2 regions of the Halarsenatibacter silvermanii genome follow, and region 2 is predicted to be linked to the other one. Evidence: riboswitches for the same ligand, from Rfam matches in the RefSeq annotation. Region 2 holds a riboswitch; the other holds the start of a gene.
The links. A riboswitch is a leader RNA that binds a small molecule or an ion and turns the genes downstream of it on or off. The one in region 2 is predicted to bind thiamine pyrophosphate.
Positions count from the first base shown of each region.

Region 1: another riboswitch for thiamine pyrophosphate. It lies ahead of thiD (bifunctional hydroxymethylpyrimidine kinase/phosphomethylpyrimidine kinase); the one in region 2 lies ahead of thiW (energy coupling factor transporter S component ThiW).

Region 1 is NZ_FNGO01000001.1:156,528-162,187, forward strand. It holds gene BLT15_RS00695 (class I SAM-dependent methyltransferase) at 1-573, shown strand, start outside; gene thiM (hydroxyethylthiazole kinase) at 807-1,679, opposite strand; gene thiE (thiamine phosphate synthase) at 1,660-2,325, opposite strand; gene thiD (bifunctional hydroxymethylpyrimidine kinase/phosphomethylpyrimidine kinase) at 2,322-3,194, opposite strand; TPP riboswitch at 3,332-3,440, opposite strand; gene BLT15_RS00715 (HAD family hydrolase) at 3,471-4,232, opposite strand; gene BLT15_RS00720 (tautomerase family protein) at 4,299-4,505, opposite strand; gene BLT15_RS00725 (glycerol-3-phosphate responsive antiterminator) at 4,722-5,285, opposite strand; gene BLT15_RS00730 (glycerophosphodiester phosphodiesterase) at 5,317-5,660, opposite strand, start outside.
Region 2 is NZ_FNGO01000016.1:4,386-10,045, forward strand. It holds gene tenA (thiaminase II) at 133-801, opposite strand; gene thiW (energy coupling factor transporter S component ThiW) at 857-1,351, opposite strand; TPP riboswitch at 1,458-1,582, opposite strand; gene ftsH (ATP-dependent zinc metalloprotease FtsH) at 1,614-3,554, opposite strand; gene hpt (hypoxanthine phosphoribosyltransferase) at 3,667-4,224, opposite strand; gene tilS (tRNA lysidine(34) synthetase TilS) at 4,228-5,658, opposite strand.

The DNA of each region.
Region 1 (5,660 bases), on a different contig from region 2:
AGAGTGCTCGATGCTGGCTGCGGCACGGGGAATTTCAGCATAAAATTAGCCCGCCGCGGTCTGAGCGTGGTCGGCGTCGATGTTTCCGCGTCCATGCTCGAAAAAGCCCGGAATAAAGTTGAAAGACTGGATGAAGATCTGGATATCGAATTCGCCAGGATGGACGCAATCGATCTGGAGTTTCCGGCGGAAAGTTTCGATCATGCTATTTCCATGGCGGCTGTGGAGTTCATTGAGGACGACAGCAAGGAAAAGTTCGTGCGGGAACTGCTGAAAACGGTCAAGCCCGGCGGTGAAGTTTTGATCGGCACGATCAATAAAAATTCCGCCTGGGGAGAGGCCTACAGAGAAAGAGCTCAAAAGCGGGATTCAATTTTCTCCGAGGCTCATTTCACCTCGCCCGAAGAACTCAATGAAATAGAAAAAGAGCTTCTTCAGGAAAGCAGGGAATGCCTTTTCATCCCTCCTGATGCCGAAAGCCAGGAGATCTCTTTAGAGCGCGAAAACGAACTGGCCAAAAGAGAAGTCAGAGGAGGCTTTTTCTGTTCGCTCTGGCAAAAACCCGGCTGTTGAAAACCATGATGGAAGTTTCCGAAAAAATTGAAAAATACCTCCCCCTGCTCTAAAATTTATGGTATAATTAAGTTGAGGGAAGTTGTCGGGGGAGGTGCCTCCGAACTTCCTTTGCAGCACAGCTATTACGACCTTACCACCCCGGGAAATAACTGCCCCCTTTTCCCGGGAACTTTTTTGTCCTCAGAATAACCCTGAGCTCGTTTGTAAATTCTTAAACCTGTCGACGGAAATTATGGGCCGGAAATTATGGTCACTTCGGATAACTTTTTGATCTCCGCGGGCTCGACCTCATAAATCCTATCCAGCAGAGCCCGGCGGAACGAGGCCGGACTGCTCTCTTCTTCTGCAGCCAAATCAGCCGCGGCCGCAAATGCAGCAGCCCCGGTAAGAGCTGTTCTGAGATTTGAATTTTCTCTCTGTCGGTTCTTTTCTCTTTCACTCTGGATTTTTTGAGCAGCTGCCATTGCCCCCAGCGTGCCGGCCAGCATACAGCCTGTTCCCACTATCCTTCCCAGAAGGGGACTGCCGGCCTCCAGCCGGCATATGTAATCCTCATCAACTGCCAGATCCATACCCCCCGTGACCAGTACAGCGCAGCTGAATTCTTCCGCCAGAGAAAGGGCACTTTTTTCCAGCTCCTGATGTTCGCCCAGAGATTCAACCCCTCTTACCCGGGCTTTCCTGCCGGCCAGAGTACTTATCTCGCCCGCATTTCCCTTGATTATATCCGGGTGATGGGTCTGTAAAAGCTCTCGCACAAAATCCGTTCTATAGGAGGTAGATCCGACTCCTACAGGATCAAGAACTATCGGAATATCTTCTGCGGCCGCGCTTTCGGCAGCCCGGTGCATGCCGGCACAGGTATTCTCATCTATCGTGCCGGTATTGAGAACCAGCGCTTCAGCCGAGGCGGCCATCTCACCGCTTTCCTGAGGGGAGTGAGCCATTACAGGCAGAGCTCCCCAGAGTCTGATCACCTCGGCCACATCTGCCACCGTCACATAATTGGTTATAGCGTGTACCAGCGGATTCTCAACTTCCAAAATTTTCAGCAGTTTTTCGGCGATGATATTCGAACCACCTTCAGCTGACATCGGCTTCATCCCCTTTCCCGGCCCTGTTAATCCTATCGATCATCTCTTCAGCCGTCTTTTTCACATCATCAGCCTGGTTGAGAGCACTTATCACGGCCGCTCCTGTGGCCCCAGCCCGGACGACCTCCCCGACATTATCGGGGGCTATTCCGCCAATAGCCATTACCGGCAGATCGGTGAGCTGAACTGCTCTTTTGAGTTTTTTCAGGCCTACCGCCTGCCTCTCTGCATCCAGGCGCTTGGATTTCGTGGAAAAGACAGAGCCAAATCCTATATAGTCCACTATCTCCTCATTCAGCTTCTTTACCTGTTCCGGACTGGAAGCAGAAACCCCGATGATTTTATCCGGGCCGAGCAATTTTCTGGCCTCCTGATAGGGCAGATCCTGCTGGCCTAGATGCACGCCGTCAGCTTCCAGCGCCATAGCCAGATCGACCCTGTCATTGATTACCAGAGCGGCCCCCTGCTCCCGGGTGATCTTTCGCAGCTTCTGACCCAGCTGATAACGACTGCGCAGATTCAGATCCTTCTCCCGCAGCTGAACCATACGCACCCCGCCGGCCAGAGACTTTTTCACCACGTCGACGCTGGTATACTCAGGAGCCAGAACCGATTCCGTGATCAAATAAAGATCCCGGTCGGCAATCGAGCTCATATTTTATCCACCTCCTCACCTGCAGCCAGATGGTTGACTGGATCGATACCCGCGCCCAGTTCAAAACCTGTTCTGATAGCGCTGGTGATAAATTCTTTGGACTTCGCCACCGCTTTTTCCAGCTCCAGTCCCCGGGCCAGATAGGCAGCTATGGCGGCAGAATAGGTGCAGCCTGTTCCGTGAGTGTTGTTAGAAGGCAGCCTGGGAGCGGAAAATACCCCGGTTTTTTCTCCATCAAAAAGAAGGTCAAAAGCCTCATCTCCTCCCAGATGGCCGCCTTTGACCAGCACCGCCCCCGGCCCCATCTCAAAAAGTCCCCGGGCCAGTTCTGCCAGCAGATCCCGTTCTTCCCGGGCGGTCAGTTTATCCGGCGAAAATTCTTTTTTCGCTTTTTTCTGGCCGTACAAAAGTACTCTGGCCTCCTGCAGATTGGGTGTTATGACCGCTGCCTGCGGCAGAAGTTTCTGGCGGACTGTTTCCACCGCCTCCTCTGCCAGCAGCAGATCTCCGCTGGTGGCCACCATGACCGGATCGACCACCAGATCGAATTGATCATACTCACTCAATTTATCGGCCACAACCTCCACTATATCCGCATCGGCCAGCATGCCTGTCTTACCGGCTTTTGGGTTCAGGTCGGAAAAAACCGAATCCAGCTGCTCCTTTACAAATTCTGGAGAAAGAGATCTGACAGCCTGCACTCCCAGCGTGTTCTGGGCGGTGACCGCAGTTATCACCGACATGCCATAAGTATTGAGTACTGTCATTGTCTTAAGATCGGCCTGAATTCCGGCCCCGCCGCCTGAGTCAGACCCGGCAATGGTCAGGATTCTGGGTGGATCTTTCTTCAATCCGGATGTTTCAGCCATGAATATCTCCTCCCTTTGATTTTACCGGTTAAAAAACCTGAAATCATTATGCACATTTAAAAACGGGGACACAGCCCTGTAAACCCGTGCAGGTGGGCTATGTCCCCGTGATTTTCACCGTCCGGCTGATGATCTCAGAAGCCGGGACATAACTTCCCTGCGCAGGCATTATCCTGTTCAGGTTCGAGGGGATCGGGTAAATTCCCGTCTCAGCCGTCAGATCATCCGGCTCCCCCAGTCATGCTCAAATATAAAATTTATTTGCTTTTCAGCGATTCAAATAACGTCCAGAATCCGTTTGGGAGTTTCAATCAGCTCATCGGCCAGCTCTTCCAGATCTTCCCGGGTTCCCACTCCGCATAAAACCCCGACTACCAGACCGGCTCCGGCCCGGCGGCCGGTTTTTAGATCGGTGGGAGTATCTCCGACCATCGCGACCTCTGAACATTCCAGAGACGTCTCAGAACAGAAATTCTCCAGAACAGCCGGATCGGGCTTGTCAGGGATCTCATCATCGCCGCAGGCTATATATTCAAAATAATCGGTAATATCCAGCTCTTTCATTATGGTCAGAGTTGAAGGTCTGGTATCAGCTGTGGCCAGTCCCAGCCGATAACCGCGCTCCTTCAGTTTGAAAAAAAGCTCATGCAGATCGGCTGTTTCGCGCAGGTTTTCAGTATAATCTACCTCATCGACGCTGTTTTCCATTATCCCGTAAATTCTATCCTCCAGCTCTATTCTGGACCATCCGACCTGAAAATCCTGCTCCAGCAGATAATCAGTAAGCTGCCGGGCCGATCGGTCAACCGTGGCCTGGGCAAGATTGCCGTCGGGATCGATATAGCTTTCATCGGTCTCTATACCGAAAATGTCCATAATCCCTGCTTCCAGCCGCTCGTATTCAGACGCGCCGGGCTCTACCGGGGTGAATTCAGCTATGATTTTTTCGGCGGTCTTTTCCACCATGGGCAGCCAGAGGGTATAAAAATCTATTATGGTACCATCTTTATCGAAGACTATTCCCTTGATGTCGGACAAAGCAAAAACCTCCTGTAGACAAATACTGAAGTTTAAACCGAAAAGATTCCGGAAAATGCTCAGAAGTCAGTCCTGTTCCTCCTGTGCGGCCAGCATATCCGACAGCTTCTGACCGCCCACACCTACCATATCCGGCGTGCGCTCTTCCAGATAAACAACAAAATTATCCTCATCTATGCCGGTAACCTCGCTTCCAACCTCGGTAAGCCCTTCGATGGCCTCCTGTTTTTGTTCCTCGTCCAGCTCAGGGCAGTAAAAATGAATAGTTGGCATATTTTTAGCCTCCTTATCGCTGTTTTTATCAGGAGCGCTTCTCCGGTTCTTTTACCTGCTTTTTTACCCACTTCTATTACCCACTTCTAAAAGCTGCCAGGCTGACCTGCCTGCGGTGGGTATTATATAAATTTTAGGTAAAATTTGCAAGCTGACATCCTGATCTATCGCCCTCCGGCTTGTTCCAGCAAAAAATCAGCAAAAAATTCAGGTCGATCAGTCCTTATGCCAGAGTTTTTGTTTGCTGGTCGAAACAGCGAATAAACCTTCATCCACGAGCTCCTGAACTTCATCCTTTGTTCGTATCAGCCCTCCGCCAATTACGGGACAGGATTTTTTGACGCTTTCGATGAAGTAGGGAGCGGCTATCCCCGGTAAAATTTCTACCGCGTCAGGTCTGTTGCTATTTAACATATCCCGGCCGCTTTTGATAGCTGCCGAATCAAGCAAAAACAGCCTCTGCACGGCCATAAGATCTTTTTCCCGGGCCGCCCTGATCACGTTGCCCCGGGTGGAGACCAGACCATCGCAGAGCTCTTTTTCGGCCAGATAATCAACAGCCTGCCTGTCATTGGCCAATCCCTTGACCAGATCGAGATGAATAAAAACAAGCTGATCGTTTTCTTTAATGCGCCGGACCATCTCCGGTATATTTATAAGATCGGCCTCGAGCAAAAATATAATGATCACATCGCTATTTAAAGCTCTTTTTAAAGCCTGCTCTCCCCGCACGCCTGCTATCACGGGGTGATCCTCCAGATAATTACTGAGATGCTGCATGCTATCTCCTCCCGCTTTGCTCGAGCAAAATTTATTCTCCGGTCAACTCCTCGCGCAGTGAAAGGGCAGCCTCCGCCTCATCGGTGATGATCATATCGACACCCAGCTCGATCAATTTTTCGATGCGGTCATGGTCATTGGTTCCGTAAGCAGCGACTTTCAGCCCGTTGCGGTGAGCACCGGACAGCATTTTTTCGGTCACCGTTCTGTGCATAGGGATAAGATGGTCGGCACCGAGCTGACGCGCATAATCCCAGGGCCTGTAAAGCCGGGAATAGTATAAGATGCCCTTTTTAATATCAGGAGCTATCTCATGTAGATTATGGATGGTATAGTGATTGAAGCTGGTAACCAGGGTTTTCTCTTCCAATCCCC
Region 2 (5,660 bases):
CTGGACTGCCGTCAGCCCCATCGAATCTCAAAATTATTTTAGGTTCTTCTTGTTATCAGTTGATAGATATCGTATAAGATCACTATAATATCATGATAGTAACGGCTGGAAGATCCTTATTTTAGTAATAACTCAAACTTCCCATTCCTCTAAATTTTCAGCCATGTCCCAGAATTTGTATTCAAAGCGGCTGCTGATGACAAATAGTTCTTTCAGTCGCTGACGGCGTCGGTCTGATAGATCTTCCGCATAATCTTCCATAAGCTCCCGGGCCCAATCGGTGAGCTGACGGAAATCATCAGAACTATACATCTCTATCCAGTCTCGATAGAGATTTTCCTCTGAGGTATCCCCCGTCTCAACCAGCCTTTCACCTATCTCCAAAAAGCCCCAGAGACAGGGTAGCAGCACGGCCAGAATTTCGGGAACCGAGCCTTCTGACGCCGTCCTGACCAAAAAATCCGTATAGGCCTGGCAGGAAGGAGATTTTTCCTCCCGCTCAAGATCCTCCAGCTCGATACCAAATTCCTTTGCATACTGGCGGTGCAGTTCCATCTCCGTATTCAGTATTCCATCCATCAGGCCGGCAAATTTCTGCATAACTTCCAGCTTCTGCGCCCGGGCTCCGCCGTAAGCAAAAACCCGCGAATAATCGATAAGGTACAGATAATCCTGCCTGAGCCAGTACTTAAATTTGGCTTCCTCCAGACTGCCGTCACCTATTCCCCGAATAAAAGGATGCTCATGCCAGGCCGACCAGATAGAGTCCGCATGTTCTCTTAAACTTTCAGTAAAGGACATCTCAACCCCTCCTTTAAAGTTTTAGCGATTCAGTTAAAAGCGGAAACAGGCCGATTCATTGGCTAAACTCCTCCAAAAGAGGTATATCGATTAAGTTCAGAGCTTTGATGAGCACATATCCAATAATAGCTCCGGGGATGGCGCTGGCCGCAAAAATACCCATAAAATAAATCGAAGTTTGAGCGCTGCCCATAGCCGGAGCTACCAGCATGCCGCTGACAGTGCCGCCGATCAGCGAAGTGCCCAGAGGCTCGGTCAGGGCGGCAATCTTTTTATCGGTCAGTCGATAAACATATCCCACAACTATACCGCCGAAAAGACCGCCCGGCAGAGCAAATATAGTGCCAAAACCCAGTGATAACCGCAAAAATCCGGTGATCATGGCTGCTGCAGCTGCCAGCCAGGGGCCCAGAAGGATGCCCATGATGGAGTTGAGAGTATGCTGCAGAGGCATAACCCGGGTTGGGCCAAGTGGAAATGATATCCCTCCCAGCACTGTACCCAGCGCCGCAAACAGACCTGCTGCCACGACCTTTTCTGTTGATATCATTATAATTCCTCCTCAAATTTTGGTATGCGGAAAGTCTGGATTTTAATTCACGCAAAAAAGGCATGATCCGCACAGAGGCAGACCATGCCTTTAGATATTCTATCATACCAGCTATGAGCTGCTTCCCTGCGCAGGTATTATCCCGTTCAGGTTTTAGGGATCGGGATTTCAACCCCTCTCAGCCTCCCCTTCCCGCGCCAGGCGGCAGGGAAAGCTCTCCCAGCTTCAACATTTATGAGCTTTTATTTATCTGGTTCAGCTATCAGTGCCCGGGAACAGAACCGGTATCCTGTCCGCTTTCCGTGCGGGGGATATCGGGAAGCTCTTCCTCTTCTGATTCCTTTTCTTCCCCGGCAGAATCAGATGGCGATGATTCCTCTTCTTTTTCCTGAGGTTCTTCTATTTCCTCTCCCTCCATCAGCTTTTGAATCTGCTCGGATTTGAGAGTTTCATGTTCTTTGAGGTTTTCGACGACACGCTGTACAGTTTCAGCATTTTCTTCCAGAAGATCCCTGGCTTTGCGGTGACACTGCTCCATAAAAGAGCTGATCTCATCATCGATTTCAGAGGCTACATCTTCGCTGTAATTACGCCCGGTTGAGAGATCTTTGCCGAGAAAGACCTGCCCATCCTGCTGTTCACCCAGCGTCAGCGGCCCGAGCTTATCGCTCATGCCGTACTGGGTTATCATGGCGCGGACAATTTTGGTCGCTCTTTTGAGGTCGTTTTGAGCTCCGGTGGAGATGTCATCCAGGAATATCTCCTCGGCCACCCGGCCACCCAGAAGTGAAGTAACTTTGTCGAGCAGTTCCGATTTGGTCATAAAGTTTTTATCGTCTTCGGGCAGAGGAATGGTAAAGCCTCCGGCTCCTCCCCGGGGAATGATCGAAACTTTATGAGTTCTGTCAGCATGCTCCAGCAGCTCTCCCAGAAGAGCATGACCGGTTTCGTGGTAGGCCACCAGATTTTTCTCTTCCTCTGAAATTACCCTGCTCTTTTTGGCCGGACCGGCAATAACACGATCGACAGCATCATCAAATTCAGTCATCGTTATGACATCCTTGCCGCGGCGGGCAGAAAGTATAGCAGCCTCGTTGGTCAGATTCTCCATATCAGCACCGGTAAAGCCCGGTGTTCTTTTAGCCAGAATCTCGGTGTCAACGTCGTCGGCTACAGGCTTGTTCTTAAGATGTATCTCCAGAATCAGTCTTCTACCCCTGATATCGGGTTTATCGACAACTACCTGCCTGTCAAAACGTCCAGGCCTTAAAAGAGCCGGATCGAGCACGTCCGGTCGGTTGGTAGCCCCCATCAGAATAATACCTTCGTTGGATTCAAAACCGTCCATCTCGTTAAGCAGCTGGTTGAGCGTCTGCTCTCTCTCATCATGACCGCCGCCTACGCCAGCTCCTCGCTGACGGCCGACCGAATCCAGCTCATCTACAAATATTATGCAGGGTGAATTCTCTTTGCCTTTTTCAAACAGATCTCTTACCCGCGAAGCTCCAACTCCAACAAACATCTCTACGAAGTCAGAACCACTTACAAAGAAGAAAGGCACTCCGGCTTCGCCGGCAACAGCCCGGGCCATCAAAGTTTTACCGGTACCCGGAGGTCCCACCAGCAGAATCCCTTTGGGAACTTCAGCACCCAGTCTGGAGAACTTGCGAGGATTTTTTAGAAATTCAACAACCTCCTGCAGCTCCTCCTTGACCTCTTCATAATTGGCCACATCATCAAAGGTTACATCCTTATCCTGTTCCTGCATCTGATTGGCTTTGCTCTTGCCGAAAGACATCATCTTGCCGCCACCGCCCTGCATGCGCTGCATGATAAATATCCAGGCGATGATCAATATGCCTATCGGCAGCATATAGCCTAAAATATTGAGCCACCAGGGCGCGGAAGGTTCGGGTTCGGTCGATATTTCTATATTTTGAGCCCTCAGGGCCTGCATGAGGTAAGACGTATCCTCCGGAGGCACATCTACTTCAAATTCCTGGCCCTCGAAGGTGCCCTCCACCCTCTCACTGCCGACCATGGTGACCTCATCGATATTACCGGCTTCTACCTGGCGCATTAGCTCAGAATAGGTGAATTCTTCGATCTCTTCTGGACCCTGCTGCATAAAAAACTGGGCTACCAGAATAGATATTGCTATTAAAAGCAGATAAAAGCCGATATTCTTGGCAAATTTGTTCAAATGCACTTACCTCCTCTCAGGCTTCTTCTATAAAATGATTTCACTTGCTTTCTCCTCTCCGAATTATACATTGCACAATTATACCACACCGAAACCCTTTTGTAAAAGTTCCCTAGTTGTATTCACCTTCCTCAAGCACTCCGATAAAGGGCAGGTTGCGATATTTTTCCTCATAATCCAGCCCATAACCGACCACGAATTTATCGGGTATCTCAAAGCCGTTAAAATCTACATCTATATGCTTATAATCGCGTCTTTCCGGTTTGTCCAGCAGAGTGGCCACTTTTATGCTGGCCGGCTTTCTGGTCTCGAGCATGTCAACGACGTTTCTCAGGGTTAGACCGGTATCTATAATATCCTCCACTATCAGGACGTGTTCGCCGCTGATAGCATCTTCAAGGTCTTTGATAATTCTGACCGTCCCGGTCGATTCGGTGCCCGAATAACTGGAAACTTCCATAAAGTCGAAGGTTACCGGCATATTTATGGATTGAGAAAGATCAGCCATAAACATAACTGCTCCTCTCAATATACAGACCAGTCTGAGCTCGGTCCCTGGTTCATAGGCATCAGTTATCTCACGCCCCATTTCTTCAATTCTGTTCTGAAGTTCATCCTGTTCGATAATAATTTCGGCCAGCTTATCCTCAGCAATCTTGGCAGACAAAATAATTCACTCCTCTCGATTTTTACAGAAATCGACCCGCAGTATTTTCTCAGTTGCAGGGGTAACTCTAAACCTGTGATCACATCTCATATTTACAATCCAGATTATCTTTCCGCTGTAATCCACCAGCAGGGGAATTTTATCGCGGCGATGGCGGGGAACCTTTTCGTCGATAAAAAAGTCCTTCAACTTTTTTCTGCCACTCATACCCAGCGGCTGAAACCGATCTCCCGGCCTGCGTGTCCTGATGGTCAGCGGCCAGCTGATAGCTTCTGCATCCAGAAAAGCAGTCTCCGAATTTTCAGCCTGATCCCGCCAGTTCTCCGGCAGATTCTGAATTTCCAATCTGAGATTATCTCCTCCGGGCAGCTCAATTTTACCCGGATCTTCCACCCGGATATGATAATCAACACTCTCATTTAATTTCTGCCAGACCTGATCCCGAAAAGATAATACTCCATACTCCTCTCTGACCAGCACTCCTTCCGGCAGATGATAGTCCCGGCTTTTAGATTCCCGGCCGGCCTTTTGCAGTATTTCCTCCATCAACTCTATATGATCACGGTAAAAACCCTCGGTTGAGCCCAGAAGTTTCTCGACGATGAGCCTCCATAACCTCCGGCGCAGCACCCTGTCCAGGTCTTTAAGGGGTTCATATTCCACCTCAATCCGATGTTCGCTCACAACTTCTGCATGCTGACGAAAACATCTTTTGGCCAGCCCGTTCAAAAATTCGTGTTCCTCGCTGATGAGCTCGGCCATCGAATTTAAAATCGGAACCAGTTCCGGGTTAAAATTGTTTTCCAGATAGGGGATTAATTTCTGGCGTATCTTGTTGCGGTCGTAATCGAGAGAAAAATTGCTCCTGTCGATCCTGGGTTCAAGAGATCTGCTGTCACAGTAATTTTCCAGCTGATTGCGCGTAAAATCAAGCAGCGGGCGAATGAAAGGGTATCCCCAATGATTTGAACACGGACTTATACCGCTGAGACCATTCATGCCGGCTCCTCTGACGAGATTAAAAATAATGGTTTCGGCCCTATCGTTGGCCTGATGACCTAAAGCAGCCCTGTCCATCTCCTCCCGGCGCAGATATTTATAGATCAAAGAAAGCCTCAGTTCTCGGGCTATTTCCTCAGTGCTGCCTCCCCTCCGTTTTTTGACCTCATTTACATCAACCTCTTCCAGCCAGCAATTTATATCCCTTTTATCACATTGCTGTCTGACAAATTCAGCCTCTTCAGAAGCATCTTCTCTCAAACAGTGATCGAGATGAAAAACCCCCAGCTTAAGATTCCAGTCTTCCCGGAGACGATCAAAAAGATCCAGCAGAGCCAGCGAATCCGGACCGCCTGATACGGCCAGAAGAACGCTGTCGCCCTCTGAGACCAGCTTCTCACGGCGGCAGTAATCCGCAAACTCCTCAAGAAGATCCATAG